One region of the Blautia wexlerae DSM 19850 genome, then DNA from elsewhere that is predicted to be linked to it. Evidence: predicted binding sites of a transcription regulator. Region 1 holds the regulator's gene; the other holds the start of a gene.
What was found. Region 1 encodes Rex, which represses fermentation and respiration genes when NADH is low (regulators of the CRP and FNR family bind a similar motif). Its sites were predicted from a motif close to ATTGTTAANTANTTAACAAT; they were not measured.

Region 1 (16,583 bases):
GCAGATACTGAGAGATTTGTGTTGCGTTTTTCCAGAAGGGAAAACCACTTGTATAAGAGGAAGATCCGGATGTGGAAAAACTACACTGATACGGCTTCTTCTGGGGCTGGATATTCCGGATAAGGGAAAAATAGAAGTGATAAGTGACAGGAAGATCAGTGCAGTATTTCAGGAAGATCGCCTGTGCGAAAATCTGAGTGCTGCTTCCAATATAAGACTGGTATGCACAGAAACAATTGATTATATTTTAAAAAAGACCGAGGGAAAGACATTGATCTTTGTTACCCATGAAGAACAGGAAGCAGTTTGGCTAAAGGCAGACAAAACATTAAAATTTATGAAGGATCATCTGATAAAATAATCCGGAAAGTGATGGGATAAAATAATGCAGACTTATACATATGTTTCAAAGGGAAAATTTGAATTAATGGAAAAACCAAAACCAGTACTTACGCATGAACGAGATGCAGTTGTAAAGGTAACGCTTGCAAGTATCTGCTCAAGTGATCTGCACATTAAACACGGAAGTGTTCCCCGTGCAGTTCCTGGTATAACTGTGGGACATGAGATGGTAGGTATTGTTGAATCAGTTGGAAGTGCTGTAACTCATGTAAAACCAGGGGATCGTGTGACTGTAAATGTAGAAACCTTTTGTGGTGAATGTTTTTTCTGTAAAAAAGGTTATGTAAATAACTGTACAGATGAGAATGGCGGATGGGCTCTTGGCTGTCGTATAGATGGTGGTCAGGCAGAATATGTAAGAGTTCCGTTTGCTGACCAGGGACTGAACAAAATTCCGGAAGGAGTTACTGACAGACAGGCTTTGCTGGTAGGAGATGTTCTTGCCACTGGCTATTGGGCTGCACGTATTTCTGAGATCACAGAGGAGGATATTGTGCTGATTATTGGAGCTGGTCCTACAGGGATTTGCACTTTGCTAAGTGTTATGCTGAAAAATCCAAAGTGTATTATTATGTGTGAAAAAGATGAAAACAGAATTCATTTTATTAATGAACATTATCCGGAGGTTCTTACTGTCTCGCCGGAGGAATGCTTTGATTTTGTCCAGGACCATAGTGATCACGGTGGAGCTGATGTAGTTCTTGAGGTTGCGGGAGCGGAATCTACATTTCGTCTGGCATGGGAATGTGCAAGACCAAATGCAACTGTGACAGTGGTTGCACTTTATGATAAGGCTCAGGTACTGCCACTTCCGGATATGTATGGAAAAAATCTCACATTCAAAACAGGTGGAGTGGATGGATGTGATTGTGAGGAAACCCTGAAACTGATCGCAGAAGGTAAGATTAATACAGAACCACTTATCACACATACCTATCCGCTTAGCAGAATCGAAGAAGCATATGAACTTTTTGAAAATAAGAGAGATGGTGTGATCAAAGTAGCGGTAGAGTGTTAGAGCGTGTTTCGAAAACGATGTACTAGCAGGATTGCTGTAGATGAAATGAGCAGGTCTGTGAAAAAAATATCTGGAGCAGTTTCTTTTTTGAAAAAAGGAATTAAGTAATGAGGAGATGACGAAGTCTTGAATAAAGCATATGAACAGGAAATAGAAATGTGGAATCAGGTTTTTAAAGAATGTACACCTGTAGATTTAAGAAAGTTAGATTTGAAAGTGGAAACCATGTTTGATGAAGCTTTAAAACTATTTGCGGAAAAAACAACAAATGTCCTGGATTTTGGATGCGGAACCGGAGATATTTCTACACATAAGGTTCTGGGGATTGATGCCTCAAAAGTGGGTATTCAATTTGCAAATGAAACAGCAAAACTCAGTGAGTATAAAACTGCCACGTTCTTAGAAGGCGGAGAACATATGATAAGTTTCCGGCAGTTCGCTTTTTTCCTGTGTTTCTGCTATACTTTTGTCAGGAAAGAGAGGACGGCTTATGAACATTGATTTAAGAGAAGAACTTAGAAAACGTGATGAACTTCTTGACGGTTATCTCAAGCAGATTGAGATCCAGGAAGAGTTTATCCAGAAGCAGAAAGAAATGATCGAATTTCTGGAAGACCATATTTCAAAGATCACAGATATTATCAGCGGCGTCTGACAGATAAAACTATGCCGGGGGAAAAAGTATGCCTGATGCTTATGACCGTATTACACTCCTGTGCCGCCTGAAAGCTGCACAGACCAGAAATAAAGAACTGGAATCCGGAGAAAGATATGTCCGGCTGAAAGAGCTTCATCAGAAGGAATGCAGGTAATATGGATCCAGGATCCTGGAACTGCAGAAAGAAGCGGCGGATGCCCATAAGGAAACGATACGTGTCCGTAATTACTGGTTCCAGGTACTGGAAGATATGCTTCTGGAGTTTGAAAAAATGCAGAAGAAAACGAAACAGGAGCTCCAGGAGATGGAAAAGCGCGCCCTGAAAGCAGAAAAACAGAGGGATGATGCACTGGATAAGGTAAAAGAACTCCAGCACCAGTTTTATGAAACAGCAGTCAGGCTGGAAGAAGAACAGGGAAAAAATCTGAAACTCCGTGCACAGATAAACCGTGATTATGAAAATTCTTCTATCCCTTCTTCCAAAACACTCCGGAAGAAAAAGATCACGAACAGCAGGGAAAAGACCGGAAGGAAACCCGGAGGCCAGCCAGGCCATAAGGGACACTGCCGCAAAAAACAGGAGCCGACCCGGCCGGCAATCCTTCTCCCGCCTCCGGAAATAGTCCTGGAAGACAATTCTTTTAAAAAGACATCAAAAACGATCATAAAACAACGGGTAGGCATCCGCATGCTCCTGGATGTAACAGAATATCATGCAGATGTTTATTATAGCAGTCAGACGGGAGAACGCGTTCATGCTCCATTTCCGGCCGGAGTCATTGATGATGTGAATTATGACGGCAGCATCCGGGCATTTCTGTTTCTTCTTAACAATGACTGCTGTACATCGATCGATAAGAGCAGACAGTTTCTGTCAGGCCTGACCGGTGGAAAACTGAATATCTCAAAAGGAATGGTGAGCAGACTCAGCAGGGAGTTTGCCTTAAAAACGGAAGCTGAGCGCAGGGCTGCTTATGCAGATATGCTGCTTTCCCCTGTCATGCATACAGACTGTACAAATGGCAGGGAAAACGGAAAGGGCTGCCAGATATATGTCTGCGCAACGCCGGACGGAAAAGCCCTGTATTTTGCCCGTGAGAAAAAAGGGCATGAAGGGGTAAAGGACACGGTCACTGAAGATTACCAGGGGATCCTTGTACACGATCATGACCGGACCTTTTATAATTATGGAACGGATCATCAGGAATGCCTTGCCCATGTGCTGCGCTATCTGAAAGGTAGCATGGATAATGAGCCGGACCGTACCTGGAATAAAGATATGCATTCACTGGTACAGGAAATGATCCATTTCCGGAATGGATTACAGCCGTCTGAGGAACTGGATCCCTGTAAGGTCTCTGAATTCGAAGAAAGATACCGTAAGATACTGGAGACCGCCCGGAAGGAATATGAAAATGTTCCGGCAAACGATTACTATAGAGACGGGTATAATTTATTTCTGAGAATAGAGAAATATATGCAGAACCATCTGCTGTTCCTGCATGATCTCCGGGTACCTGCCACTAATAATGAAGCAGAAAGGCTTCTAAGGAATTATAAGCGGAAACAGGCGCAGGCCGTGACATTCAGAAGTTTCGAGAGCATCGATTACCTCTGCCAATGCATGAGCATGCTTGTTTTGATGCGCTTAGAAGAACCAGAAAATATATTTGACAGAGTGTCCAGGATATTTGGATAAAGAAAACCGATGGCTTTAACTGTTTTTCAGTTTACACCATCGGTTTTCTTAAGTCCAGTTAGCCCTTGAACAGTAACACAATCTTTTTTCCATATCAAATAAGCTCCATGTTCTGATTGCGAATATCAGTTGAAGTATGTTACTATGAGAAAAAACATAGCTATATCATATGATTTTTGATGAAGTAAATCAGATGGCTGGTGACACAGAAACATGATAAGAAAGGCAAAAAACATGGCATCAGAAAGAACAGAAGAACTATACAGGGTTTTGCTCAGCAAGGGCTATCCGAAGGAGCTTTGTGCTGAGATTGCATATAAAAATATGAATACAGATTATACTGCAACCAGAATGCTGGGTTATTTATATCGGTATACAAATCCTAAAATCGAAGATCTGGTAGATGAGATGCTGGCGATTTTAAGTGATCGGGCGCAGATAATAGAGAAAAAGGAATCTGAACATGCGCAGGCAGTGATCAGTGAAATGTACCGGAAGGGATTATAAGTGACGAAGAACTTGGAGATAAGATAACAATGGAGCAATATTATTACAACCATATGAATAAGGCGCAGCAGGCTGCATATCACAGCATTCTTAGCGGTGTGAAAAACCTGGCGGATGAATTTCAGATTCCGGCATTAGAGGGAGAAGAACTTTATAATGTATTTTTTCAGATGCGTCTGGATCATCCGGAGATATTTTGGGTGAGCAGTTATAAATACCGGTATTATAAAGACTCTCCGAATCTGATTTTTATTCCAGAGTATCTTTTTGATAAAAAGAAGATTTGCGAACATCAAAAGGCTATGACTGCCAGAGTTGAGAAGCTGATTCGCCCGGCTCAGAAGCTGTCTGAATGGGAGAAAGAGAAGTATGTGCATGATTTTATCTGTGAAAATATCCGCTATGATAAACTGAAAAAATCATATTCCCATGAAATTATCGGACCGTTGGGGCAAGGCGTTGGTGTTTGTGAGGGAATTGCAAAAGCAGTAAAGGTTTTGTTAGATGCACTGGGAGTCTGGTGTGTGATTGCAATCTGTGGAAATAATCCTGAGAAGGGAATTAAGTATCGCCACACATGGAATATTGTAAAAATAGGAGGTACATATTATCATCTGGATGCGACCTTTGATAATACCCTGGGAAAAGATCGTGAAACTTCTGAAATCCGCTATGATTATTTCAATCTGGATGATTCACAGATTTTCAGGGATCATGAGCCTCTTATTGCGCCGGCGCCTCACTGCGGTGATCATGAGCACTTTTACTATAAGGAGAAGAAGCTTTCTTTTACTAAGAAAGAGGATGTGTATAAACGTTCTTTGCAGGCGGCGAAGAAAGGCAGGGTACTTATTTTTCACTGGAGAGGCGGTTATCTGACAAAGGAAGTATTGAAGGAATTGCTGGAGCTTATCCGGAAAGCAGGAGATGAGAAAGACAAAACAGCAATGGTCAGCATAAACTGGCCGCAGGCAGTTATTCGTGTTCAGTATACGGATATGCAGGTACAGGAGAGTGTGACAATAGAGGAAGCGAATGAAGGGGAAAAATAGATGTAATAAACAGCTTAACTTTTTCCGTGTGAGGATAGAGCTTTTTAAAAGAATGTGATCAGAGTGAGAAAACAGCCGAGATGTGGGACAGGGAATTAAAAGAAATCAGGAAGCAGGAACAGTATAGGAAAGCTATATCATGTATGGAAGAGGAACAGTATGATAAGGCAATAATTTTGTTTGAGGGACTTCCAAGAGATTATGAAGATGTCAGAAATAATTTCAGGGAATAAGGGTGAAATAAATGAATCAAAATTGCATGATTACACGAGAAGCAGCGTTGGAATTCGGTTTATCATTTCAGAATACATATACGGAAAGACCTTTCCGTGATCAGAACTGGCAAGTGGTAAGAGCGAGGGAAAACAAAAAAATTTTTTTATGGATCTATGAACGAAACGGTTATGTTAATCTGAATGTAAAAGCAGATCCGGAGTGGCGTGATTTTTGGCGAAGTGCCTATGAATCTGTACAGGCTGGTTATCATCAGAATAAGGAACATTGGAATACCATTATTCTAAATGGGACGGTACCGGATAAAGATATTAAAAGAATGATATCCGAAAGCTATGATCTCGTAACATACAGCCCGACAAAGAAGATTTATGAGGCAGTGAAGCAAATTCCGAAAGGATGCGTTGCAACTTATGGTCAGGTTGCCGAAATGGCAGGGAATCCGAGAATGTCGAGAGCGGTAGGGAATGCCCTCCATAAGAATCCGGATCCGGGGCATATTCCCTGTTATCGGGTAGTGAATTTCAGAGGAGAACTGTCAGGGGCTTTTGCCTTCGGCGGTAAAGATGTACAGAAAAAGCTACTGGAAGCAGATGGAATTGAGGTTGTCAATGGAACGGTGGATTTAAAAAAATATGGATTGACGCAAAGAGATGATAAACTGTGAGAAAACAGATACGGATGATTACCTTATTATCATTTGAATGCTGCTTTTGATAACGGCCTGAGAAAGGATTACGGAAATTCTGAAATCCGATATGATCATTTTTATTATAAAAAGAAGAAGCTGTCTTTTACCAGACAGGAATTTTGTAATGCTCATCAGCTGGGGGCGGGCAAATCTTTCCGGATCTGCCTGGCAAAGGACTGTATTATAGGTGCAGGAAGCCTGGTTACCAAGAATACTGTGATACCGGATGGTTCTCTGGTAATGGGCAGTCCGGCCAGGATCAAACGAAATCTCACCTGGGAAGAATATTCTGAAAATATTGTGGCTTTAGAAAAAATCCATAGTAATCCCATAAAATAATGCAGTTAAAACAATTCAGTAGTGATATCATACACCTGCTTTACGATAAACAGATTTCATGTTATGATTATTTCAGTTGAATTTGAGATATTCTATTAATGAAAAGGGTAACTATTCAACAGTCTCTGATTGTGAGAGTATTGAACAGTTACGAAGAAAAATAAAAGGAGGATCAATGTTATGCTTACAACATGGACTCCGGCACATATGCCGGAAAAAGAGGAAATCAAAATCCGTCTGCAGACAGCAAGAAGTCAGCTCTATGATTTTCAGATGAAAATCAAGGAACATAAGATCCCGGTAATCGTACTCTTTGAAGGCTGGGGATCTTCCGGCAAGGGAAGTACGATCGGAAAAGTCATTAAGAATATTGATCCGCGTTTCTTTAAGGTTGCCACTATGTCAGCTCCCACAGCAGAAGAACTGAGATATCCATTTCTGTATCGTTATTTTAAACAGATTCCGGAAGCCGGAAAATTTACATTTCTGGATTCCGGCTGGATGGAGCAGACTTGTAAAGACTGTCTGTCGGGCGAGATTGAAGGCGAAGGTTATACACAGCGGATTGACAGCATCCGCCGTTTTGAGCGACAGCTTACAGATAATGGTTATCTGGTGCTGAAATTCTTTATGCAGATTGACAGGGATGAACAGAAGCGGCGTGAAAAATTACTTCTGGATCATAAAGACACCAGATGGCGTGTGTCAGACTTTGATAAATGGCAGAATGAACATTACAAAAAATGTGCAAAAATATTTTCTCAGTATCTGTCTGACACGAATGTTTCCTCTGCACCATGGTACATCATAGATGCCAGTGACAGAAAATGGGCGGAACTTCAGGTGCTGGAGACTATGGTAAGCAATATTGAAGTTGCCATGCAGAATCAGGCACATTCCGTTCCGATTTTGCAGAATGTATTCCCTCTGGAGCAGATTCCCCGTCTGTCGGATATTGATCTGAGAGATAAAACAATGGATGACGAGGAGTACAGGGGAGAACTGAAACAGCTCCAGAGTAAACTGGGGGAACTCCATAATAAACTGTACAGGAGACGTATTCCTGTGATCATCACGTATGAAGGCTGGGATGCGGCAGGCAAAGGAGGTAACATCAAACGTATTACAGAAGCTCTGGATCCCCGGGGCTATGAAGTACATCCAATTGCAAGTCCGGAACCACATGAGAAGGCCAGACATTATTTATGGCGTTTCTGGACAAGACTTCCGAAAAATGGGCATATCGCTATTTTTGACAGAACCTGGTATGGCAGAGTTATGGTAGAACGTCTGGAGGGATTTTGCAGTGAAAATGACTGGAAACGTGCCTACAACGAAATGAATGAGTTTGAGAAAGAACTTAAAGACTGGGGTGCAGTCATTATTAAATTCTGGGTACAGATCGATAAGGATACACAGCTGGAGCGTTTTCAGGAGAGACAGAATAATCCGGAGAAACAATGGAAGATCACAGATGAGGACTGGAGAAACAGAGAGAAATGGGATGCCTATGAAGTGGCCGTAAATGAGATGCTTCAGAAGACAAACACTTCCTTTGCACCATGGCATGTACTGGAATCTGTTGACAAGAAATATGCCCGTATCAAAGCACTCAGAATTGTGATCTCTGAAATAGAAAAAGCATTAAAAGAAAATTAAATTTTGCGGGAAATGTGTAAATGAATGATAAGATAACAGTCTGCCTGGGTAAGGGCGGGCAAAGAGAAATGGCAGAATCTTTTGCCAGAAAGAACAATGTTCCGATTATGGACAAACCGGGAGAACATCTGACAGTAATGTTTGACTCCCGGGGCGTATCACTTACCGGTTATGGCCTGACATATCAGGGAGATTTTGAAGGAATGCTGCACAGAGTCACAAACGGAAGACTTTCCCATGAAATGCTGGTACGTGCGGTCAAAACAGAGGGAGAACATCTGAAAGCAATTGATGCCACTGCAGGTATGGGGGAGGATGGTTTCCTTCTTGCAGCATATGGCTATGAGGTGACATTATACGAACAGAATCCGGTGATCGCCGCACTTTTGAAGGATGCGCTCCGGCGTGCCAGAAAGCATCCCGTATTAAAAGACATTGCTTCCAGAATGAAACTGGTGGAGGGTGACAGTGTGTCATGTATGGAGAAACTTATGGATCCGGTAGATGTGATCTATCTTGATCCCATGTTCCCGAAGAGACAGAAATCCGGTCTGATAAATAAAAAACTTCAGCTGATCCAGAAACTTGAACCTCCATGTTCTGAGGAAAAAGATCTTTTTGATGCAGCTATCAAAGCCGGACCTTCCAGAATTATCGTAAAACGTCCTCTTAAGAGCGTCTGTCTTGATGGAAGAGAGCCTTCTTATATATTAAAAGGAAAAGCAATACGATATGACTGTTATGTGATGTAGAAGGTTTATCAGCACATTGCAGCAGCCCTTTATTTTTGAGGGCTGCTGCAATGTATTTTTTTCCATTCCCGGATAAATTCCATTTGTTCCTGATCGGAGATTTCCTGGGAGGCAGCGTCATTTCCGGCAGCTACACAGCAGAGCAGGACGAAGGTCTGAAAGAGTAAAAATACCAGTATCAATAATAATGCAGTCATAATTTGTCTCCTTAATATTATGCAGATGGTTACAGTTATTTTATGAAATTGCTATAAGGATATTTTCGGGATTTCTGTAACAGATTCTGTATATGCCTGTTGTTTTGCATATCAGAAGTATCTGCATATCATGGAAGCTTTATACATTTTATTTACAGAAAAACGGAGATATGACAGGAGAAACTGTCGGACACAAAAATATAATCTTCCGAATAATTTAAAGTAAGACGCAAATGTTCATTGTCTTTGTAGCGACCTGATGAACAGTTGCGGTAAGATTTCATTATCCAGATGATTCGGAGGATTTTTTATGAAGAATTCAGATGATTCCGGATATACAGGAAAGCACGTGGGTGTGTGTGTTCTGGATACCGGGATTTTTCCTCATATAGATTTTACAGGGAGAATACTTGCGTTTCAAGATTTCATCGGACATCGTATCAGACCTTATGATGATAATTCTCATGGAACCCATGTATGTGGGATCATTGGCGGTGACGGAAGGGCTTCGGAAGGACGGATCAGAGGAATTGCCCCCGGGTGTAGCCTGATAGTTCTGAAGGTGCTCGACAGAACGGGAAATGGCAGGAAAGAAGATGTTTTACAGGCTTTTCGCTGGATCCTGGAGAATAAGAGATATTATGGGATACGTGTAGTGAATATCTCGGTGGGAACAACCTGTAGGAGAGCAGAAGATCACAGAGTTCTGATCGCAGGTGTGGAACAACTTTGGGATGCAGGTCTGGTGGTAGTGGCTGCGGCAGGAAATCAGGGACCGAAGGCAGGAAGTGTGACAGCACCGGGAAGCAGCCGGAAGATTATCACAGTAGGCTCCAGCGATCTGCTTACAGGACGGACTGCCATATCAGGCAGGGGACCTACATTTGAGTGTGTTTGTAAACCGGATCTGGTTGCACCCGGGAATCATGTTCTTGCCTGTGCACCGGGAGCAGATAACGGATATGGAGTGAAGAGTGGTACTTCTATGTCTACACCTCTGGTTGCAGGGGCAGCAGCATTGATGCTTGAGAAGAATCCGGAGCTGACTAATGTTCAGATCAAGATGAAATTGAAAGAAAGTGCCAGGGATATGGGATTGCCAAAGAATCAGCAGGGATGGGGAGAACTGGATCTGGAACGCTTTATGGAACTGTGATCAGTAATCATTTTATTTGGCAAAATATTGCTTTAGTGTATAAAAGCATTGACGAACGGTCTGTTTTCGGCTATCATGATAGTTAACTGGATGAGAGCCAAAGAGGAGGATTAACATGAAAAAAATTCAGATGCAGACACCACTTGTGGAGATGGATGGAGATGAGATGACCAGAATTCTCTGGAAAATAATCAAAGATGAACTTCTTCTTCCGTATATTGATTTGAACACTGAGTATTATGACCTTGGTCTGGAATACAGAAATGAAACGGATGATCAGGTAACTGTTGATGCAGCAGAGGCTACAAAGAAGTACGGCGTAGCAGTGAAATGTGCAACTATCACTCCTAATAAGGCAAGAATGGAAGAGTATACCTTAAAGAAAATGTACAAGAGTCCTAACGGAACGATTCGTGCAATTCTCGACGGAACTGTTTTTCGTGCCCCAATCGTAGTGAAGGGTATTGAACCATGTGTTAAGAACTGGAAGAAACCGATCACCATCGCACGTCATGCCTATGGTGATGTGTATAAGAACACAGAGATGTATATTGACGGTCCCGGAGATGCTTATCTGGTATTTGAAGGTGCAGACGGACAGCAGAGAAAAGAGCTGATCCATCATTATGAGGGACCGGGTGTGCTTCAGGGTATGCACAATCTGGATGATTCTATCACAAGTTTTGCAAGATGCTGTTTTAATTATGCACTGGATACAAAACAGAACCTGTGGCTTGGCGGCAAGGATACGATCTCCAAGATTTATGACGGACGTTTTAAGGAAATCTTTGCAACTATTTATGAAGATGAGTTTAAGGAGAAATTCGAAGCAGCAGGCATTGAATATTTCTACAGCCTGATCGATGATATCGTAGCTCGTGTCATGAAGGCTGAAGGCGGATTTATCTGGGCCTGCAAGAACTATGATGGAGATGTTATGAGCGATATGGTTTCTTCAGCATTTGGTTCTCTGGCTATGATGACATCTGTACTGGTATCTCCACAGGGATATTACGAATATGAAGCTGCTCATGGAACTGTACAGAGACATTATTATCGCTATCTGAAAGGTGAGGAGACATCTACTAACTCTGTAGCAACTATTTTTGCATGGACTGGAGCTCTGAGAAAAAGAGGTGAGCTGGACGGCAATAAAGAATTGATGGAATTTGCTGATAAACTGGAGAAGGCGACTCTGGAGACGATTGAAAGCGGTAAGATGACAAAAGACCTTGCGCTGATCACTTCTCTTGAGGATGTGACAGTACTGAACAGCAAAGATTTCATCCTTGCCATCAGAGAGAGACTGGATGAAATTTTATAATTTCAGAAATTATCCGGTAATGTTTCTATAACATTATAAAGTTCTCCGGGCAGGATCACACTGCAGCGGAGAAACCTGTAAAAAGTTATAAACTGCGAAAATGGGAAGAACCTGCATTATGCAAGTTCTTCCCATTTTTCATATAATCCTTCTAATTCTTCGGTAATGGCGGCTTTCTCTTTGCTGAGTTTCGCACATTCTGCCACATTTGTGCAGATATCCGGGAGAATCATGGTTTCGTCGATCTCTTTATCTCTGGTTTCAAGTTCTTCAATGCGGGCTTCTACTTTTTTTAGTTCATTCTCTCGTTTTCGCTGGCGGGCCTGTTCTTCTTTCTGCTGTTGCCAGGAAAGCTTGTTATCAGAAGCCTGCTTTGCTTCTGTCACAGCCTGAGCGGCAGCCGGAGCATATTTTTCCGTCAGCTCTTCTTTTTTCTCCAGATAATAGTCGTAATCTCCGATATAATTTACAATTGCCTGATTGGTCAGATCCAGGATCCGGGTAGCTGTCTGGTTGATGAAGTAACGGTCGTGGGAAACATAGAATACTGTTCCAGTGTAACTGTTCAATGCCTCTTCAAGAATCTCTTTTGAAGCGATATCCAGATGGTTGGTGGGCTCATCGAGGATCAGAAAGTTTGCTTCGGACAGCATCAGCTTGGCGAGGGAAACACGACCTCTTTCTCCGCCGGACAGAGCGGAGATCAGTTTGAATACATCATCCCCTGTGAAAAGGAATGCTGCCAGCATATTTCGAATTTCTGTTTCCGTAAGTGTGGGATAAGCATCTGAGATTTCCTCAAAAATAGTTTTCTCCATATGAAGAACATGGTGTTCCTGGTCATAGTAGCCAATCTGTACCTTGGAACCAAGAGTAAATCTGCCGCTGTCTGCATCAATCAGCCCATTGATGATCTTTAACATGGTGGTTTTGCCTGTGCCGTTATTGCCAATCAGGGCTACACGTTCTCCACGTTTGATCTCAAAGGAGATGTCACTGAAAAGTGTCTGTCCGGGAAAAGATTTGGAAAGACTTTCCACAGTAAGGACATCATTTCCGCTGACAAATCTTGGTTCCAGGGAAATGCGCATCTGATTCTGAATCTCCTGTGGTTTATCAATGCGCTGGACTTTATCCAGCATTTTCTCGCGGCTTTCCGCACGTTTGATGGATTTCTCGCGGTTAAAGGATTTCAGCTTGGCAATGACTGCTTCCTGATGTTTGATATCCCGCTGCTGGTTCAGGTAGGCTTTGTACTGGGCGTCACGCAGCTGGGCTTTTTTCAGGGCATAGGCAGAATAGTTGCCACTGTACATACGCATATTTCCTGCTTCGATTTCCACAACTTTTGTTACGACTTTGTCAAGAAAGTAACGGTCGTGGGATACGATAAATACAGCACCCGGGTAATTCAGAAGATAGGTTTCCAGCCAGGAAATACTCTCCATATCCAGATGGTTGGTAGGCTCATCCAGAAGAAGAATGTCAGGGCTGGCAAGAAGCAGTTTACCCAGAGCTACGCGGGTTTTCTGGCCGCCTGAAAGAGTTTCTATCTGGCGTTCGAAATCTTCTTCTGTGAAACCAAGACCTTTTAATACACCCATGATCTCACTTTTGTAAGCGTAACCATTTTCCAGTTCAAACTGGTGACTCAGTCTTGTGTAAGTATTCATCAGGCTGTCCAGAGCATCTCCGGTGGTGGTTTTCATTTCCTGTTCCAGAGAGCGCAGACGGTTCTCCATATCAATAATGTGCTGTTTGGTGGAAATCAGTTCTTCGTAAATGGTATGATGGCCATGAATGTCCTGATACTGGGCAAGGTAGCCGATATTTTTATCTTTGGCAAGTACCACGTTTCCTGAATCCGGGGAGAGCTCATGCATAATGATTCGCAGCAGAGTCGTCTTGCCTGCACCGTTATTGCCGATGAGAGCTGCCTTTTCGCGGTCTTCTATATGGAAACTGGCATCCTTGAGAATGATTTTTTCGCCAAAGGATTTACAGATATTCTGACATGATAAAATCATAGGAATTCCTCCGTTTGTAATTTGTCCGCGTACTATTATAATCGAAAATGCCTGTTTTTGAAAGCATTTTAAGAGATTTTGTCCAGAGAAAAGAAAGCACCGGATGGATGCATGGAAGAAAATATGATATTCCGGGGAATTTTTCAGAATGAAATTGATAAAAAAATACAGAAATATTTGGTCAAAAAGTACAAATTTAATTTGACAATAAAATAACATCTGGGTATAATTGACATAGATAAGCTAAGGAGGGAAAATTTGTGGAAGCTAAGGAAATTTCGAAAGCGGTAATCAAGCGTCTGCCGCGGTACTACCGCTACCTCGGTGAATTGATGGAGGAGAATGTAGAGCGTATATCTTCAAATGATCTTAGCAAGAAGATGCATGTGACGGCTTCCCAGATTCGTCAGGACTTAAATAATTTCGGTGGTTTTGGTCAGCAGGGTTACGGCTATAATGTACGCTATTTGTATACAGAAATCGGTAAGATCCTTGGGCTGGATACTGTACATCCGATGATTATTCTGGGTGCCGGTAATCTGGGACAGGCATTGGCCAATTATGTGGATTTTGAAAAGCGCGGATTTAAGCTGGTTGGTATTTTTGACGTCAATCCTGTACTTGAGGGGATTGCAGTTCGTGGAATTGAGATTCAGATGTTGAGCGATCTTCCTTTGTTTCTGAAGGAGAATGAGGTTGAGATCGCGATCCTGACTCTTCCTAAAAACAAAGCCAAAGAGATGGCAAAGATTTTAATTGATAATGGAATTAAGGCAATCTGGAATTTTGCACATATTGATCTGGATGCCCCGGAGGATGTAATGGTAGAGAACGTACATCTTTCAGAGAGTCTTATGACTTTGTCCTATAACCTGAGTGAGTACAGAAAGGAACATGAAGGTATGTAAGGGATAACTGTGAAACACAAGGCTGTGGTCATCTGATCACAGCTTTTCTCTTGTATGTAAATGTGTTATTGTAAACAGGAGGTGAACAGATGAGAGAGATTGTAACTGCTGTTGAGATGAAAGAACTGGATCATAATACGATTCAGAAAGCCGGGATATCGTCTCCGGTACTTATGGAGAGGGCGGCATTAAAGACGGTTGAGGAGATTGTACAGAGATTAAAGAATAAAGAAAAAGAGAAAATCCTTGTGGTCTGCGGAACCGGCAACAATGGCGGAGACGGATTGGCGATTGCCAGACTGCTTCAGTTGAGAGGAGTCAGAACCTGGTATTATATTGCGGGTAAGGAAGAGAAAATGACTGCTGAAACTGCCGGACAGCTTAAAACAGCAGAATATTATCAGGTGCCCCGGGTGCATAACCTGGATCTGGATGAATATACTACTATAGTAGATGCCATCTTTGGGGTTGGACTGAGCAGACCTGTAGAGGGAAAATATGCAGAGCTTATCAGTACAATGAACCGGGCATCTGCGTATAAAGTAGCTGTGGATATTCCATCCGGGATTGACTCAGATACCGGATTTGAGAAGGGGATTGCATTCCGGGCAGATCTTACGGTTACCTTTGCTTTTCGCAAAAGAGGGCTGTGTTTTTATCCCGGACGCATGTATGGCGGTGAGATCGTTGTTACGGATATCGGAATCTATTCCATACCCGGAAAGAAAATCTGTATGCATCATCTGGAACGTGAAGATTTGAAAATGCTTCCGGAGAGAGTTCCCTATGGAAATAAAGGAACCTTCGGTAAGGTTCTTCTTATAGCTGGCAGCGAAGGAATGTGCGGAGCTGCATATCTGAGTGCAGCAGCTGCTCTGAAAAGCTCTGCGGGAATGGTGAGAATTCAGACCGTGGAGGCCAACAGGATTCCGTTGCAGACACTGTTGCCGGAAGCCATGATCACCTGTGATTTTGATGAGAAAAAAAACCAGGCAATGCTTGACTGGTGTGATGTGCTTGTGATAGGACCGGGTCTTGGAACTGGAGCGCAGAGCAGGGAAAGAGCTCAGTGGTTCCTGGCGAAGGCAGCTGAGTGTAAAAAAACAGTAATTCTGGATGCAGATGGCCTGAATCTTCTGTCAGTCCATGACAACTGGAAGTGTTTTATCGGGGAACATGTGATCCTGACACCTCATATTGGTGAGATGAGTCGTCTGTGCGGAAAAGAAATCGGTAAGATCCAGGATTGTCTGGCACAGACTGCAGCTGATTATGCAAAGGAGTCTGGAGCGGTTTGCGTTCTGAAGGATGCCTGTACTGTGGTGGCAGATGCTTTTGGAGATATGTATTTGAACATTTCGGGTAATGCAGGAATGGCTACAGCGGGAAGTGGAGATGTGTTAAGTGGTGTGCTTGCCGGTATACAGTGTATGTACCTGGCAGCAGAAAAGAAATTTTCTCCTGTTATGCTGGCTGCACTTGGTGTATATGTGCATGGGCTGGCAGGTGATCTGGCTGCTGAAACAGTAGGGCAGCGAGGGATGACCGCAGGAGATATCATCTGTTTTCTGCCGGAAATACTAAGATAGAATATTCATTTTGAGGCAGTAAATCTGTGAAACAATTTGCAGATATTAACATGAAAAAATAACAGAGGAAAATTATTATGAAGAAAGATAGCAGAGTAAAAGCAGTCATTTCACTGGATGCAGTAGAACATAATTTCCGGGAAATGAGAAAAAATATTGCAGAAGAGACAAAGATGATCGCAGTCATAAAGGCTGACGCTTATGGACATGGCGCGGTGCCGGTTGCACATCTCATTGAGGATTATGATTATATCTGGGGATTTGCGGCTGCAACTGCGGAAGAAGCGATTCATCTGCGAGAAGCCGGGATTACAAAACCAATCCTGATCCTTGGAATTGTTTTTGATGAATATTTTCCGGAACTTGTCCGT
Region 2 (16,583 bases), 1.5 Mb from region 1:
GGCAATGGAAGAGGCTGGAGTGTACGACGACACAATCCGTATCAGTGTGGGTATCGAAGATATAAAAGATTTGATACAGGATTTCACAGAGGCAGTGGAGAGCCTTGGAGAAGAATAATTCATAATATACACATTATCAGGCGCTTTGGTCGGAACATGATAGTAACCGGACAGAGGCGCTGGTTTAAAAACAGAATAACTGACAGACAGTCAGAGACAAGAGAAGCCCCGGAAGTTCAGGAGTGTCCAGTTAAGTGGAACTCGATGATCTTCCGGGCTTCTTTTTGCAGCAAAATTTTTTCAGATATTGAATCTGTTTCCGAAACCGTTTCGTTATAAAAAATAGCGGTTAAAAATTAACAACTATCTGCGTGCGCGTTTTTCAATCAGTCCGAGGAGTCCGTACAGGATAATAGCGATGATGCACAGAATGATAATGGACATCAGTACCCAGGTAAGCTTAAAGGTCTGGCTGGAATAGATGATCAGGTAGCCAAGCCCTTTTCTGGCACCGATAAATTCGCCTATGATAACACCAACCAGACACAGACCAATATTAACTTTCATAACACTGAGCAGTAACGGCACAGAAGACGGAAGAATAATCTTCATAAGCTTTTCTTTCTTCCCACCGCCCAGCGTCTCAATCAGCTTCAGTTTTTCCGGGTCAGCTTCGCCAAAACCTGTATACAGATTCAAAATCGAACCAAAGATAGCAACCGACATACCGCAGACAATAATCGTCCGTTCGTTGGCACCAAGCCATACAATAAGCAAAGGTGCCAGAGCAGATTTCGGAAGGCTGTTCAGTACTACGAGATAAGGCTCTGTGATCTTCGCAAGTCTGGGACAGGTCCACAGCAGAACTGCCATCCCTGCACCCAGAACAACAACGAACAGAAAACTGACCAGTGTTTCCGTAATTGTAACAGAGAGATGGGGAAAAATAGAGCCGTCTCTGCACATACTGCAGAAGCTGTGCCAGATCATTACCGGACTGCTGAAGATAAAAGAATCGATCAGCCCGGTCCTGGCGGAGATTTCCCACAACACCAGAAAGAAAAGAAGAATAAATATCCGCAAAAAAAGAACAAGTTTCTTTTCTCTTTTCTGATGTCGGATATACTGTTGCTGATGATATGAGATTTCAGACATCATGATTTAGCTCCTTCCAGATAAGATTGAAATAAGATTTAAATTCAGGCGCATTTCTGGAAGCCATAGGAGTACGGTTCTCCAGATCAAAACAAATTGGCACAATCTTACGAATAATGGCAGGCCTTGGAGAAAGAATGATAACCCGGTCTGCCATGCTGATCGCTTCTGAAATATCATGGGTGACAAGAATTGCAGTCTTTTTTTCCTGACGCAGGATTTTGCCGATATCATCACTTACGCTGAGTCTGGTTTGAGAGTCGAGTGCAGAGAACGGTTCATCCAGCAGAAGAAGTTCCGGCTTTAATGCCAGAGTACGGATCAGTGCAGCTCTCTGGCGCATTCCTCCGGACAATTCGGACGGATGTGCAGAGCGGAATTTGTCCAAACCGTAATCTGAGAGAAGCTGATTTACATAAGCAAGTTTTTCGGCAGTGAGTTCCCTGCGGATTTCCAGTCCGAGAAGAACATTTTTATAAATTGTCCGCCACTCCAGCAGATGATCCTTTTGCAGCATATATCCGATACGGCAGTCACCGGAAGTTACCGGCGTGCCGTCCAGAAGAATCTGTCCCTGTTCCGGCCGGAGCAGACCACAGATCAGATTCAGCAGCGTGGACTTTCCACAGCCTGACGGCCCGACGATGGCGAGAAATTCACCTGGCATCAGTTGAAAGGATATATGAGAAAGGGCAGGGGTTTCCCCTGATAAACTGTGGTAGGAGAGACTGACATCTGTAATATCCAGCAGTGGTTTCATACAGATACCTCCATATTCGGTGAATAGTAACGAATATTTTCATAATTTATGATATGCAGAAATGTCAGGGTATGATATAATAGATGAACTATAGTATTTTTGCTGCTATAGTATTTGAGGGCAAATGTTCTGTAAGGAATACGTTACTGTTTACTATGTGTTTCATATCAGAAATATACATATATCAGACACTGCGACATGCATGAATCGGGTATAGAAATCAGACGAATGCTGTAAAAAACTGTATAAGAAAGTGTAAGCAAATGAGAAACAAAAAGAAAGCAATATTTAACACCATTTTTCTGATCCTTATATTTTCCATTACCGTATATATGGTATTTAAGGGAGAGGATCTGGGAGAGATTATTCATACAGTACGGCAGGCAGATCCGGTTTACTTACTGATCAGCGTGGTTTGTGTGGTACTGTTCATACTTGGCGAGTCTGTAATTATCTTCTATATGATGCGGACTCTCGGAGCAAAAGTAAAGATGGGGCATTGTGCTCTGTATTCTTTTGTGGGATTCTTTTTCAGCTGTATCACACCGTCTGCATCCGGCGGACAGCCAATGCAGATTTATTTTATGAAAAAGGACAAACTTCCGATTCCTGTCACTACGCTGGTCCTGATGATTGTCACGATTACTTATAAAGCGGTTCTGGTAGTGATCGGAATTGTAATCTGGATTTTTGGCAGAGGCTTTCTGGAAGGATATCTTGGTCAGTACATGTGGGTGTTTTACTTGGGCGTAGGCCTGAATATTTTCTGTGTTACTTTCATGATGATCCTTGTATTTGCCCCTGGATTGGCGAAGTGGATTATGGTAAAAGGACTGAAACTTATTGAACATTTCCGTTTCCTTAAGCCAAAGGCAACCCGGCTTGAGAAACTGGAAGCGTCTATGGATCAGTATCATGAAACTGCGGCTTTCTGGGCAAGTCACAAGCTGGTGATCCTGAAAGTGTTACTGATCACTATGGCGCAGAGGATTTTGTTATTTACAGTTACATACTGGGTATACCGTTCGCTGGGATTTCATGGATATTCCATCATAACCCTTACGATTTTGCAGTCTGTCATATCTGTCTCTGTTGATATGCTGCCTTTACCCGGAGGAATGGGAATCAGTGAGTCTCTTTATCTGGTGATGTTTGCACCGGTTTTCGGAGAAGCATTACTTCCTGCAATGCTGCTCAGCAGAGGAATTTCCTATTATGCACAGATGCTTATCAGTGCAGTGATGACCTGCGTGGCGTATTTCATAATAGGAAGAAAAGAACAAGAAGAAAAGTAGGGGGAGAAAATATGTTTTTAGGAATTTATGATTATACGGTAATATTGACTTATATAAGCCTGGGAATTTCCGTATTTGGAATTAGCAGGGCTCTGGAGGGGGATTTTAAGGTTGCGATTTTCTGTCTGGCACTTTCCGGACTGTGTGATATGTTTGACGGAAAGATAGCCAGAACAAAGAAGAACCGTACGGATGATGAGAAGAATTTCGGGATTCAGATCGATTCCTTATGTGATGTGGTCTGCTTTGGTATTTTTCCGGTAATGATCTGTTACTGTCTGGGTGTGAATACACCGGCGGGGATTGGGGCGCTTATTTTTTACAGTGTGGCATCTGTCATCCGCCTTGCATATTTTAATGTTTCAGAAACAAAGAGACAGAATGAGACTTCTGAGAACAGACAGTATTATCAGGGGCTTCCGATCACATCCATGGCGATCATCCTGCCGTTCCTTTATCTGATGAGAAGATATTGCGGACTCTATTTCCTGATCGTGATACATATTGCAGTGATTATCGTGGGACTGCTTTTTATTCTGGATATCAAGGTAAAAAAACCTCAGAATCCGGTACGTATCCTGCTGGTTGCAGTCGTGGCACTTGCACTTGCGAAGATGTTCCGTTTGATATAAAATAAATATAACTGTTGACTGGCCGCAGCGGTTCCCGGGAAATGGGGAGGCTGCGGTTATACTTTTATGGAGGGAAGATACGAATGAAGTATATTGACAGAAAAGGAAATATCACGATTGAAGAGAATGAGCAGGATAAATTCCTACGGCATTTATATAATGACCGGGGTGGCAGACTCTGCCTGAAACTCCTGATCAGACCTTTCGTGTCAAAGGCAGCGGGAGTCCTGCTTAACACCAGACTTTCTGCCAGATTTGTACCGGATTTTGTAAAAAACAACAAGATTGACCTGAGCATTTACGAAAAACAGAACTTCTCTTCATGGAATGACTTCTTTATAAGGCGCATCCGAAAAGAAGAACGCCCGATCGATATGCGCGAAAACATCCTGATCAGCCCCTGTGACGGAAAACTTTCCGTACACAGGATCAGCTCAGACTCACGTTTCAGCATCAAAGATACAGAATATACAGCAGGACAGCTTCTGAAGAATAAGGCAATTGCTGAGAGATACACAGGCGGCTATGCGTTGATTTTCAGACTGACAGTAGATGACTATCATCATTACTGCTATGTGGCAGATGGAAGAAAATCCGCGAATGTAACTCTGCCCGGCGTTTTCCACACAGTGAATCCTGCAGCAAACGATGTATATCCCATCTACAAAGAAAACGCCAGAGAATACACTCTGCTGAAAACAAAACAATTCGGAACCATCCTCATGATGGAAGTAGGCGCCATGATGGTAGGAAAAATCACAAATCTCCATAAAAATCCTGCCACAGTAAAGAAAGGCCAGGAAAAAGGCAACTTCGAATTCGGAGGTTCCACAATAATCCTCCTCATCCAGCCGGGAAAAGTCCGTATTGACTATGATCTGATCGAGAATACAGAAGAGGGATATGAGACTATCGTAAAAATGGGCGAACGAATAGGAGAGTGCAGGAAGTTAAAAAATACAAAGAATCATTACGAAGGCACAATAGAGAATACCTGAACAGGTATTCGCATTTTATTAAAAGATAATAAAAAGCATTTGTGAAGATGCAGAAAGGATATAATAATACTGTTGAATAAACGAAACTATCAGAAAGAACTGGAAAAACTTATAGATCAGGCGCAAAAAGATAACAAGATCCCAAGCCTGTTTCTCCACAGCTGCTGTGCACCCTGCAGCAGTTACGTACTGGAATACCTGTCGAAATATTTCAACATCACAGTATTCTACTACAACCCAAACATCTACCCGGAAGAAGAATATCGCAAACGAGTCCATGAAATTACCCGTCTTGTAAACTCCATGGAATTTGAACACCCTGTCAAACTGATAGAGGGTCACTACGACCCGCAGGAATTCTTCCAGATGGCAAAAGGCCTCGAAGACGTACCCGAAGGTGGCGAACGCTGCTTCAAATGCTACCGTCTCCGCATGGAAGAAGCAGCAAAACTGGCAGAAGAGGGCGGCTATGACTATTTTACCACCACCCTTTCCATCAGCCCTCTGAAAAACGCAGCCAAGATCAACGAAATCGGTGAAGAACTGGCAGAAATCTACCACGTCCAACACCTCCCATCCGACTTCAAGAAAAAAAACGGCTACAAACGTTCCATCGAACTATCCCACGAATACGACCTCTACCGTCAGAACTACTGCGGTTGCGTCTATTCCCGAATGCCTTAGAATTACAGGGTTCCGAAACTAAGCCTCAACACACCTTCTTTTTCTTCACGTACCTTTTGAATGATTCCAAACTAACTACTTTGCAATACTGAAAAAATATGTTACACTAACACGTAAAAGCAATAATACCAAAAATAAAGAAGAAACGAGGAATAACACAATGGCACAGCTTTGGGGCGGACGTTTCACAAAAGAAACAGACAAACTTGTATATAACTTCAATGCATCCATCTCTTTTGACCAGAAATTCTATGAGCAGGACATCAGAGGCAGCAAAGCACACGTAGCAATGCTCGCCAGACAGGGAATCCTGACAGCAGAAGAAAAAGATCAGATCGAAGCAGGTCTTGACGGAATCCTTGCAGATGTAAGATCCGGCAAACTCGAGATCACATCCGAATATGAAGATATCCACAGCTTTGTAGAAGCAAACCTTATCGACAGAATCGGTGATGCAGGCAAGAAACTTCACACAGGAAGAAGCCGTAACGACCAGGTAGCCCTTGACATGAAACTCTATGTAAGAGATGAGATTGACGAGACAGACGAACTGGTAAAGAAACTTCTCGAAGCACTTCAGAAGATCATGGAAGAGAATGTCCACACATACATGCCAGGCTTCACACACCTCCAGAAAGCGCAGCCGGTCACACTGGCTCACCACGTAGGTGCATACTTTGAAATGTTTGTACGTGACAGAAGCAGACTTGCAGATATCCGTAAGAGAATGAACACCTGCCCTCTGGGTGCAGGTGCACTGGCAGGAACCACCTACCCACTTGACAGAGAATATACAGCACAGCTTCTCGGTTTCGACGGCCCGACCAGAAACAGCATGGACTCTGTATCAGACAGAGACTATGTGATTGAGCTTCTGTCCGCATTCTCCACAATTATGATGCACATGAGCCGTTTCTGCGAAGAAATCATTATGTGGAACTCCAATGAATACCGCTTCGTAGAGATAGACGATGCCTACAGCACAGGCAGCAGTATCATGCCTCAGAAAAAGAACCCGGATATCGCAGAACTTGTAAGAGGAAAAACAGGTCGTGTATACGGAGCATTAACATCTATCCTTACAACCATGAAGGGAATCCCTCTTGCATACAACAAAGATATGCAGGAAGACAAAGAACTTACATTTGATGCCATTGACACTGTAAAAGGATGTCTTGCCCTCTTTACAGGCATGATCTCTACTATGCAGTTCAACAAACAGAATATGGAAGCAAGTGCAAAGAATGGCTTTACAAATGCTACAGATGCAGCCGATTATCTGGTAAATCATGGAGTACCTTTCCGCGATGCACACGGCATTGTAGGCCGTCTGGTGCTTACCTGTATTGATAAAGGGATTTCTCTGGATGAACTTCCTCTTGAAGAATATAAAGCCATCAGCCCGGTATTCGAGAACGATATTTACGAAGCAATCAGTATGAAAACCTGTGTGGAAAAACGTATGACCATCGGTGCACCGGGACCTGACGTGATGGAGAAAGTGATCGCTGAGAACAAAAAATATCTGGAAGAAAATTAAAAAAAATGCTTGCAATTTATTTTGGTTTGTTATAGTATGTACAAGAAAGACAGATGTACGCAATATAAGGACACCTGGATAAAAATGTCCGCGAAAGGGTAGAGACGCGGGCAGAAGATAAAGAGGAGAAAGATATTATGAGTGAAAAGCTTAGAGTCGGTATTTTAGGTGCTACAGGTATGGTAGGTCAGAGATTTATCTCTCTGCTTGAGAATCATCCATGGTTTGAAGTTGTAACTGTAGCTGCAAGTCCGAGAAGTGCAGGAAAGACATACGAAGAGGCAGTTGGCGGAAGATGGAAAATGGATACTCCAATGCCGGAGGGTGTCAAGAATCTTGTTGTTATGAACGTAAACGAAGTAGAGAAGGTTGCTGCAACAGTTGATTTCGTATTCTCTGCTGTAGATATGTCAAAAGAAGAGATCAAGAAGATCGAAGAAGAATATGCTAAGACAGAGACACCGGTTGTTTCCAACAACAGTGCTCACAGATGGACACCGGATGTACCGATGGTAGTGCCGGAAATCAATCCGGAACACTTCGATGTAATCGAATCCCAGAAGAAACGTCTTGGAACAACACGCGGATTTATCGCTGTTAAACCAAACTGTTCTATCCAGAGTTATGCTCCTGTATTAACTGCATGGAAAGAGTTCGAGCCATATGAAGTAGTTGCTACTACATATCAGGCAATCTCCGGAGCAGGTAAGACATTTAAGGACTGGCCGGAAATGGTTGGAAACATCATCCCATACATCGGTGGCGAGGAAGAGAAGAGCGAGAAAGAGCCATTAAGAATCTGGGGTAAAGTAGAAGACGGTGTAATCAAACCTGCTACAGAACCGGTTATCACATGCCAGTGTATCCGTGTACCGGTACTGAACGGACATACAGCAGCTGTATTCGTTAAATTCCGTAAGAACCCTACTAAGGAGCAGCTTATCAAAGCATTAGTAGAGTTCAAGGGACTTCCACAGGAATTAGAACTTCCAAGTGCTCCGAAGCAGTTCATCCAGTATCTGGAAGAGGACAACCGTCCGCAGGTTACAGAGGATGTAAACTTCGAACATGGCATGGGCGTATCTGTAGGACGTCTTCGTGAAGACACCGTATATGACTGGAAATTCGTAGGACTTTCCCACAATACAGTCAGAGGTGCAGCAGGCGGAGCAGTTCTCTGTGCTGAAACCTTAAAAGCAAAAGGATATATCCAGGCGAAATAATTTATAGAAAATAATAAAAGAGGTGCCGGTAACGGTGCCTCTTTTTATGAGGACACGACGGATTATGAAAGAAAAAGTTCTGACAACAGTGGTGACTTTTGAAACTACCACTCAGGCAATTGCCATGGAAAGGGAATGTAAGAAAAACAAATTTACAGGCAGACTGATCCCTGTGCCAAGAGAAATATCAGCTTCCTGCGGCCTTGCGTGGAAATGTGGGGAACAGAACGAAGAAGAAACAGCTTCCTATATGAAGGAACAGGATCTGGAATATGAAAAGATTTATAGGATTCTTGCGTAAAATGGAAAGATTTATAGGAACACCTGATATATGGTAAACGGTTCACATTTTGACGGATATGTGAAAACATGATACAATGATAGCACTGAATCTCTTGTTATAGAAGATATGTAACTATTCGGCAGTCTGTCGGCTGTGAAAGTACGTTACTGTTCACTCCGTTTACAGTAACGAAAGTATTGAACAGTTACGAGGAGATTCTGAATATGGAGATCAATTGGGGTGAACTGACTTATGGGAAATGAAATGAAAAAAAATGAAGTGCGTCTTACACAGCTTGCCAGTGCAGCCGGATGCGGTGCTAAGATTGGCCCGAAGGTTCTGGCACAGGTAGTAGGCAAACTTCCGAAATTTACAGATCCGATGCTTCTGGTAGGTCCGGAGACATCAGATGATGCAGCAGTATACAAGATTAATGATGAACTGGCAATGATCCATACAGTAGACTTTTTTCCGCCAGTAGTGGATGATCCGTATATGTACGGGCAGATCGCAGCAGCCAATGCACTGAGTGATGTCTATGCAATGGGCGGTGTTCCGAAACTGGCATTAAATGTGGTAGCATTTCCAAACTGCCTTGGTCCGGAAGTACTGGAGCAGATTCTGCGCGGCGGTGCAGATAAGGTCATGGAAGCCGGAGCAGTCCTTGCAGGCGGGCATACTATCAATGATAAAGAACCGAAATACGGACTCTGTGTAACTGGTTATGTGCATCCGGACAAAATGTGGAAAAATTACGGCGCAGAAGAAGGAGACATCCTTATTCTTACCAAACCGCTGGGCTGTGGAATCCTTAACACTGCCATTAAGGCAGAAATGGCGTCTCAGGAAGAAATTGAGAGAGTTCAGAAAATCATGGCGAAGCTGAACAAATATGCAGCAGAGATTGCATCTAAATACACGATCCACAGCTGCACCGACGTAACAGGATTCAGTCTTGCAGGTCACAGTCTGGAAATGGCAAAAGGCAGCCGGAAAACCCTGGTGATCCAGTCTGAGAAACTTCCGATCATTGAGGGTGTTGAAGAGTATGCACAGATGGGGCTGATTCCTGAAGGTGCATACAGAAATCGTGACTTCGCAGGCGATGAAGTACGAAGTGAGATTAAGGAACTCTGGATGGAGGATCTGGTATTTGATCCGCAGACATCCGGCGGACTTCTGCTTGCAGTACCGGCAGAAGAAGCCGATGCCCTTGCAGAAGAGCTTGCAGGTATGGATATCTTCGGCGGTGTTATCGGATATGTAACAGAATTGCAGGATAAAGCAGTTGTATTTGAATAAAAAAATCAGCTTTACTTTCAGACATTTTCTCCTGCGTCAGCATGTCTGCAGATATCTTTCTTGTCCTTTGTATTCTGCCGAACTGTCTCGATTGCATTAGTATATGGAATTGCTATAAAAATCTTCGAATATAATGGAACATAATTACAAATCTGATGAATATTCTTGAATTGTTTGACGATTTCGGTTGTGAAACAGATATTCAGGTGATATAATGTTCTCAATAAAATACATTGCGGAGGTGTAGTTATGAATTACGAAGATGTACAGAAAGTGTCAAACGCGGCGAAAGCCAAGAGTAACCTGGTGAATACCAATTTTTTCAAGTACTTTATACGTGCGGTCATGGCGGGATTTTTTATTGATGTGGCTATGATCTACAGTAATGTAGTTGGAAACGTATTCTCCAAGACCATGCCTGAATGGGGAAAATTTGTGGGGGCATTAGTATTCTCCATTGCAGTGCTTCTGATCAGCTTCGTAGGCGGCGAGCTTTTTACAGGAAATAATATGGTAATGGCGTTCGGAGCCTATGATAAACAGGTAAGCTGGAAAGAGGCCGGTAAGGTATGGGGCGTAAGCTACCTTGGAAACTTTGTCGGATGTGCAATTTTAGCATTGTTGTTTGTAGGTGCAGGAGCATCCGGAACAGCAGACTATTTTGCGGGATTCATTGGAAATAAACTGAGTATTCCGCTCGGACAGATGTTCTTCAGAGCAGTGCTCTGTAACTTCTTCGTCTGTCTTGGCGTGCTTTGTGGTATGAAATTAAAGAGTGATGCAGGAAGATTCCTGATGATCGTTATGTGTATCTCAGGATTCGTTGTAAGCGGATTTGAGCACTGCATCGCAAATATGGGAATCTTTGTTACCGCATACTGCCTGGTACCTGGATTATCCCTTGGAGCCATGGTAAAGAGCATGGTAGTAGTAACTTTAGGAAATATGGTGGGCGGTGCCCTGTTGCTGGCATGGCCGCTCAGAAAGATGAGTGCAGATAAATAATATGTCAAAAGCTTTATACATAGCCGAAAAGCCCAGTGTGGCGCAGGAATTCGCAAAAGCTTTGAAAATCAACGGACAAAGACGGGATGGCTACCTGGAATCTCAGGACAGCGTGGTGACCTGGTGTGTGGGACACCTGGTCACCATGAGCTACCCGGAAAAATATGATATCAAATATAAAAGGTGGAGTTTAGATACCCTGCCTTTTTTGCCGCGCGAATTTAAATATGAAGTGATCCCCGGAGTGCAGAAGCAGTTTGAGATTGTCAAAGGACTGCTTAACCGTGAGGATGTGGACACCATTTACGTGTGTACCGACTCCGGACGCGAGGGAGAATACATCTACCGTCTGGTGGCACAGATGGCAGGTGTTCATGGAAAAAAAGAAAAGAGAGTCTGGATTGACTCTCAGACAGAAGAAGAGATCATGAGAGGAATCAGAGAGGCAAAGGATCTGTCAGCATATGACAATCTTTCTGCTTCAGCCTATCTTCGAGCAAAAGAAGACTATCTCATGGGAATTAATTTTTCCCGTGTACTGACACTGCGTTATGGAAACAGTGTGTCAAATTATTTAAATACGAAATATCAGGCCATTTCCGTAGGACGGGTTATGACCTGTGTACTTGGAATGGTAGTGCGAAGAGAGCGCGAGATCCGTGCATTTGTGAAAACTCCGTTTTACCGCGTACTCAGCAGCATTGCCCTTGAGGGAGAAAACTTTGAGGGAGAGTGGAGAGCTGTGGAAGGCAGCAGCTATTTCCAGACTCCTTATCTGTATAAAGAGAACGGATTTAAAGAGAAAGCCTATGCTGAAAAACTGATACAGGAGCTGTCTGTGAGTCAGCCACTGCAATGTACAGTAGAGAAAATCGAGCGGAAAAAAGAGAACAGGAATCCGCCGCTTTTATTTAACCTGGCGGAGCTTCAGAATGTGTGCTCCAAGCTGTTCAAGATCAGCCCGGATGAGACATTAAAAATCGTACAGGAACTGTATGAAAAGAAACTGGTCACTTATCCCAGAACAGATGCCCGTGTGTTGTCTACTGCGGCAGCAAAGGAGATTTATAAGAATATCTCCGGGCTGCGTAATTATGAACATACAGCAGAGATCGCACAGCACATTATTGAACAGGGAAATTACAAAAATCTGGCAAAGACCAGATATGTTAATGATAAGCAGATCACAGACCATTATGCAATCGTACCCACAGGCCAGGGCTTAAACGCATTGAGAAGTGTTTCTCTTACTGCGCAGCGTGTATATGAGACCATTGTCAGAAGGTTTGTATGTATTTTTTATCCTCCTGCAGTATATCAGAAGATCAGTCTTGTGACAAAAATTCAGAATGAAAGCTTCTTTTCTTCATTTAAAGTACTGCTGGATGAAGGGTACTTAAAAGTTGCCACAAATTCTTTTGCGAAGCGAAAAGCAGCAGATGCCATGAGCAGTGTGAACAGAGCCGGCGCAGCCGGCAATGAGGGAAGTGAAGAGGAAGATCCGGATACAGGAAAAAACGGCGGGAACAAAGCTGATGATTCGGCTGAGGATATGGCATGTGATACCAGACTTCTTGCCGCATTGCAGAACCTGAAAAAAGGTGATATACTCTCTGTGGACAGCCTGAGTATCAAAGAGGGCGAGACATCGCCGCCAAAGCGTTATAATTCCGGTTCTATGATTCTTGCAATGGAGAATGCAGGTCAGCTGATCGAGGACGAAGAGCTTCGTGCCCAGATTAAAAGCTGCGGAATCGGAACCAGTGCCACCAGAGCGGAAATTCTTAAGAAACTGTGCAATATCAAATATCTGGCACTCAATAAGAAAACCCAGGTGATCACTCCAACCCTTCTTGGAGAGATGATCTTTGATGTGGTAAACTGCTCCATCAGACAGCTTCTGAACCCGGAACTGACTGCAAGCTGGGAAAAAGGACTGAATTATGTGGCAGAGGGCAGTATTACAGAACAGGAATATATGGATAAGCTGGAACATTTTGTGCGCCTTCGCACCAGACAGGTGGAGGACAGCAATATCCAGCCATATCTGAGACAGTTCTTTGATGTTGCAGCAGTGAATTATAAGGATTCATTTGAAAAAAACAGTGCGAAAACAACAGGCAGATCAACGTCCGCAGCGGGACGATCACGTACCTGCAGAAAGCCGTCTGCTTCAAAGTAGTGTGTATTTGTGACAGATAAAAGAAAACATGTCATCATAGCGAGAGAAAAGAGGAAAATATTATGTTAAAAGATTTTACAATTGCAAACCTTCTGGATCTGAACGAAACAATCGCAAAGGATTTATTTGAAGGAAAAACATATCCATGGGAAGTATTACCGGAGATCGGAGATTTCATTCTGAAACTGGGACAGACCTTAAGTGAAGAAGAATACGACCACCCGTCAGAAGATGTATGGATCGCCAAGAGTGCCAAAGTAGCACCTACAGCCTGCATCAACGGTCCGGTCATCATAGGTAAAGAAGCAGAAGTACGCCACTGTGCATTTATACGCGGAAAAGCAATTATAGGTGAGGGTGCAGTAGTAGGTAATTCTACGGAATTAAAGAATGCGGTACTTTTCAACAAGGTACAGGTTCCGCACTACAATTATGTAGGCGATGCAGTTCTCGGCTACAAATCCCATATGGGCGCAGGTTCCATCTGTTCCAATGTAAAATCTGACAAGAAACTGGTAGTTGTAAAAGACGGTGACGAGAAGATTGAAACAGGTCTGAAGAAATTCGGCGCAATGCTTGGAGATAACGTAGAAGTGGGCTGCGGTTCTGTATTAAATCCCGGAACTGTGATCGGACGCTGCTGCAATATTTATCCACTTTCCTCAGTAAGAGGCTGTGTACCTGCAAATCACATTTATAAGTCAAAAACAGAAGTTGCAGAAAAGAAATGATTTAACCGAATCAAGTAGCGAAGGGGATTGCGAATATCCGTTTGACAAGGTATTTTTAGAAGATAATTCAAAGGATAGAAGAGGCAGGTTGTATGAAGGATATTATTTCAGTCATACAGCCTGCCCTTTTATATTTTTTGTCTGTCAGATACGGAAGATATCTGTTGTAACTGATATTACATATGAAATAAAAGTTTTCTCAGGATTACCAGAATGGTAATGTGCACCGGATAAAACCAGTAAAAAACATATTTCAGAAATTTTCCTTTTACAAATCCACGTTCACCATTGTACATATTAATGGAAAGAAAAGCAAAGCAGGCTTTCCATTCATAGTAAAGCCAGCAGCTTCCGATGATCGCCTGGGCGGTTTTATCGTTGCGGAACCAGTACATGATCAGCAGGAATACAAATCCCCGCCATCCGTAATCTGCCTTCAGAAACACAGAGACAGTCAGCAGTGCCAGTACGCAGACAAGCTGCATTCTCTGATTATCCCAGAAGTATTCCAGGGCACAGAATGCCAGGTATCCCAGAAACAGGGTGAAAAATACATTCTGTTTTTCATATCTCCAGGTGTTGGTAAACATGAAGTTCCATGGGATCTCAGAGATACATGCAAATAGAAACAGATTCAGGCCATATTTCTTACGGTTATGTGTATGCAGAAATCCTTCCACTAACAGAAAACAGAAAATTGGAAAAGCGGCCCTGCCGATATCCCGGAAAATCCGATACCAGCTGTAATCCACGCCGCCGAAACTGAAAAGGGTTGCGGTTGTGGCAGGATAATTATACAGGATCATTAAGCCTGTATGGTCAATCAGCATCAGGATGATAGCGATTAATTTTAAAGCGCTTCCGCTCAGAACCTGAAATTTTGCAGGGAGAAAGGAAGCAGGTAACTTTGTTGTCATAATAGAAATCCCTTCATTAATAGAAATTAGAACTATTTTACCACAAAAAAATCAAAGATGGTTAAAAATTTTACAATTTATGACTGGACGAATCAGCACTTTTGTGAGAAAATAACACTAGGTTGTTAGGCATACTCCTCTGAAGTCATTCAGCAGACATCAGAGTTTTACCCTGTGCAGTTCATTCAGCAGTTCTGTACAGCGGAGAGTATAACAACATGAAGTTAATCTATACTTGAAAGGAGTTTTACAATGATTTATTCACGCGAAGTAGAAGAAATGTGCCCAGTTGCACAGGGCGTTCATCATGGCGCCGCTCCAATCCCAGAAGAAGCTAAATGGGTACAGGCAAAAGAAGTCAAAGATATTTCCGGTCTTACACACGGTGTTGGCTGGTGTGCACCACAGCAGGGTGCCTGCAAGCTTACATTAAATGTTAAAGAGGGTATCATCCAGGAAGCACTGGTTGAGACTATCGGATGTTCAGGTATGACTCACTCTGCAGCTATGGCTTCCGAGATTCTTCCGGGACTTACAGTTATGGAGGCACTGAACACTGACTTAGTTTGTGATGCGATTAACACAGCTATGAGAGAACTTTTCCTTCAGATCGTTTACGGACGTACACAGTCTGCATTCTCAGAAGAAGGACTTCCAGTAGGTGCTGGACTTGAAGACCTTGGTAAAGGACTTCGCTCTCAGGTTGGTACAATGTATGGAACTCTGAAAAAAGGACCTCGTTACCTTGAAATGGCAGAAGGTTATGTAACAGGTATTGCTCTTGATGCAGATGATGAGATCATCGGATATCAGTTCGTAAGCCTTGGAAAAATGACTGATTTCATCAAAAAAGGCGATGACCCGAATACTGCATGGGAAAAAGCAAAAGGTCAGTACGGCCGTGTTGCAGACGCTGTTAAAATTATCGACCCAAGAAAAGAATAATTTAGGAGGTAACAGGAAATGGCTTTATTTGAATCATATGAGAGACGAATTGACAAGATCAATTCTGTTTTAAACAGCTATGGCATTGCTTCTATCGAAGAAGCTGAGAAAATCACAAAAGACGCAGGTCTTAATGTATACGATCAGATCAAAGGCATTCAGCCAATCTGTTTCGAGAACGCTTGCTGGGCATATACAGTAGGTGCTGCAATCGCAATCAAAAAAGGATGTAAGAAAGCAGCAGACGCAGCAGCAGCTATCGGAGAAGGTCTTCAGGCATTCTGTATTCCTGGATCCGTTGCTGATACACGTAAAGTAGGTCTTGGACATGGTAACCTTGGCAAGATGCTTCTTGAAGAAGAAACAGAGTGCTTCTGCTTCCTGGCTGGACATGAGTCCTTCGCAGCAGCTGAAGGTGCTATCGGTATCGCTGAGAAAGCTAACAAAGTTCGTCAGAAACCATTACGTGTTATCCTGAACGGTCTTGGAAAAGATGCTGCTCAGATCATTTCCCGTATCAACGGCTTTACATATGTAGAGACAGAATACGATCCATACAAGAACGAAGTTAAAGAAGTATTCAGAAAAGCATACTCTGAAGGACTTCGTGCAAAAGTTAACTGCTACGGCGCTAACAGCGTTCCGGAAGGTGTTGCTATCATGTGGAAAGAAGACGTTGACGTTTCTATCACAGGTAACTCCACAAACCCGACACGTTTCCAGCATCCGGTTGCAGGTACATACAAGAAAGAACGTCTTGAAGCAGGTAAGAAATACTTCTCAGTTGCTTCCGGTGGTGGTACAGGACGTACACTTCACCCGGACAACATGGCAGCAGGTCCAGCTTCCTACGGTATGACAGATACATTAGGACGTATGCACTCTGATGCACAGTTCGCTGGTTCTTCTTCTGTACCGGCTCACGTAGAGA

Region 2: NQ550_RS06715 (iron-sulfur cluster assembly scaffold protein) is a predicted target of Rex. The motif match lies at 14,765-14,784, and genes of this name have one in related genera.

Annotation. Positions count from the first base shown of each region.
Region 1 is NZ_CP102267.1:2,940,387-2,956,969, reverse strand. Features, by position in the region: gene NQ550_RS13750 (ATP-binding cassette domain-containing protein) at 1-361, shown strand, start outside; gene NQ550_RS13745 (alcohol dehydrogenase) at 386-1,420, shown strand; gene NQ550_RS13740 (class I SAM-dependent methyltransferase) at 1,547-1,921, shown strand; gene NQ550_RS13735 (hypothetical protein) at 1,911-2,075, shown strand; gene NQ550_RS13730 (hypothetical protein) at 2,104-2,232, shown strand; gene NQ550_RS13725 (IS66 family transposase) at 2,350-3,777, shown strand; gene NQ550_RS13720 (hypothetical protein) at 4,012-4,284, shown strand; gene NQ550_RS13715 (transglutaminase domain-containing protein) at 4,314-5,336, shown strand; gene NQ550_RS13710 (methylated-DNA--[protein]-cysteine S-methyltransferase) at 5,596-6,237, shown strand; gene NQ550_RS22890 (LbetaH domain-containing protein) at 6,271-6,600, shown strand; gene pap (polyphosphate:AMP phosphotransferase) at 6,781-8,259, shown strand; gene NQ550_RS13695 (class I SAM-dependent methyltransferase) at 8,280-9,011, shown strand; gene NQ550_RS13690 (S8 family peptidase) at 9,519-10,364, shown strand; gene NQ550_RS13685 (NADP-dependent isocitrate dehydrogenase) at 10,480-11,688, shown strand; gene NQ550_RS13680 (ABC-F family ATP-binding cassette domain-containing protein) at 11,805-13,715, opposite strand; gene NQ550_RS13675 (redox-sensing transcriptional repressor Rex) at 13,976-14,623, shown strand; gene NQ550_RS13670 (bifunctional ADP-dependent NAD(P)H-hydrate dehydratase/NAD(P)H-hydrate epimerase) at 14,713-16,212, shown strand; gene alr (alanine racemase) at 16,290-16,583, shown strand, end outside.
Region 2 is NZ_CP102267.1:1,443,998-1,460,580, forward strand. Features, by position in the region: gene NQ550_RS06640 (O-acetylhomoserine aminocarboxypropyltransferase/cysteine synthase family protein) at 1-118, shown strand, start outside; gene NQ550_RS06645 (ABC transporter permease) at 364-1,155, opposite strand; gene NQ550_RS06650 (ABC transporter ATP-binding protein) at 1,148-1,915, opposite strand; gene NQ550_RS06655 (lysylphosphatidylglycerol synthase transmembrane domain-containing protein) at 2,179-3,210, shown strand; gene NQ550_RS06660 (CDP-alcohol phosphatidyltransferase family protein) at 3,222-3,842, shown strand; gene NQ550_RS06665 (phosphatidylserine decarboxylase) at 3,926-4,840, shown strand; gene NQ550_RS06670 (epoxyqueuosine reductase QueH) at 4,910-5,524, shown strand; gene argH (argininosuccinate lyase) at 5,685-7,064, shown strand; gene asd (aspartate-semialdehyde dehydrogenase) at 7,202-8,287, shown strand; gene NQ550_RS06685 (putative Se/S carrier protein) at 8,352-8,588, shown strand; gene selD (selenide, water dikinase SelD) at 8,835-9,872, shown strand; gene NQ550_RS06695 (formate/nitrite transporter family protein) at 10,122-10,877, shown strand; gene NQ550_RS06700 (DNA topoisomerase) at 10,879-13,059, shown strand; gene NQ550_RS06705 (LbetaH domain-containing protein) at 13,122-13,790, shown strand; gene NQ550_RS06710 (TraX family protein) at 13,967-14,707, opposite strand; gene NQ550_RS06715 (iron-sulfur cluster assembly scaffold protein) at 14,960-15,652, shown strand; gene NQ550_RS06720 (GGGtGRT protein) at 15,671-16,583, shown strand, end outside.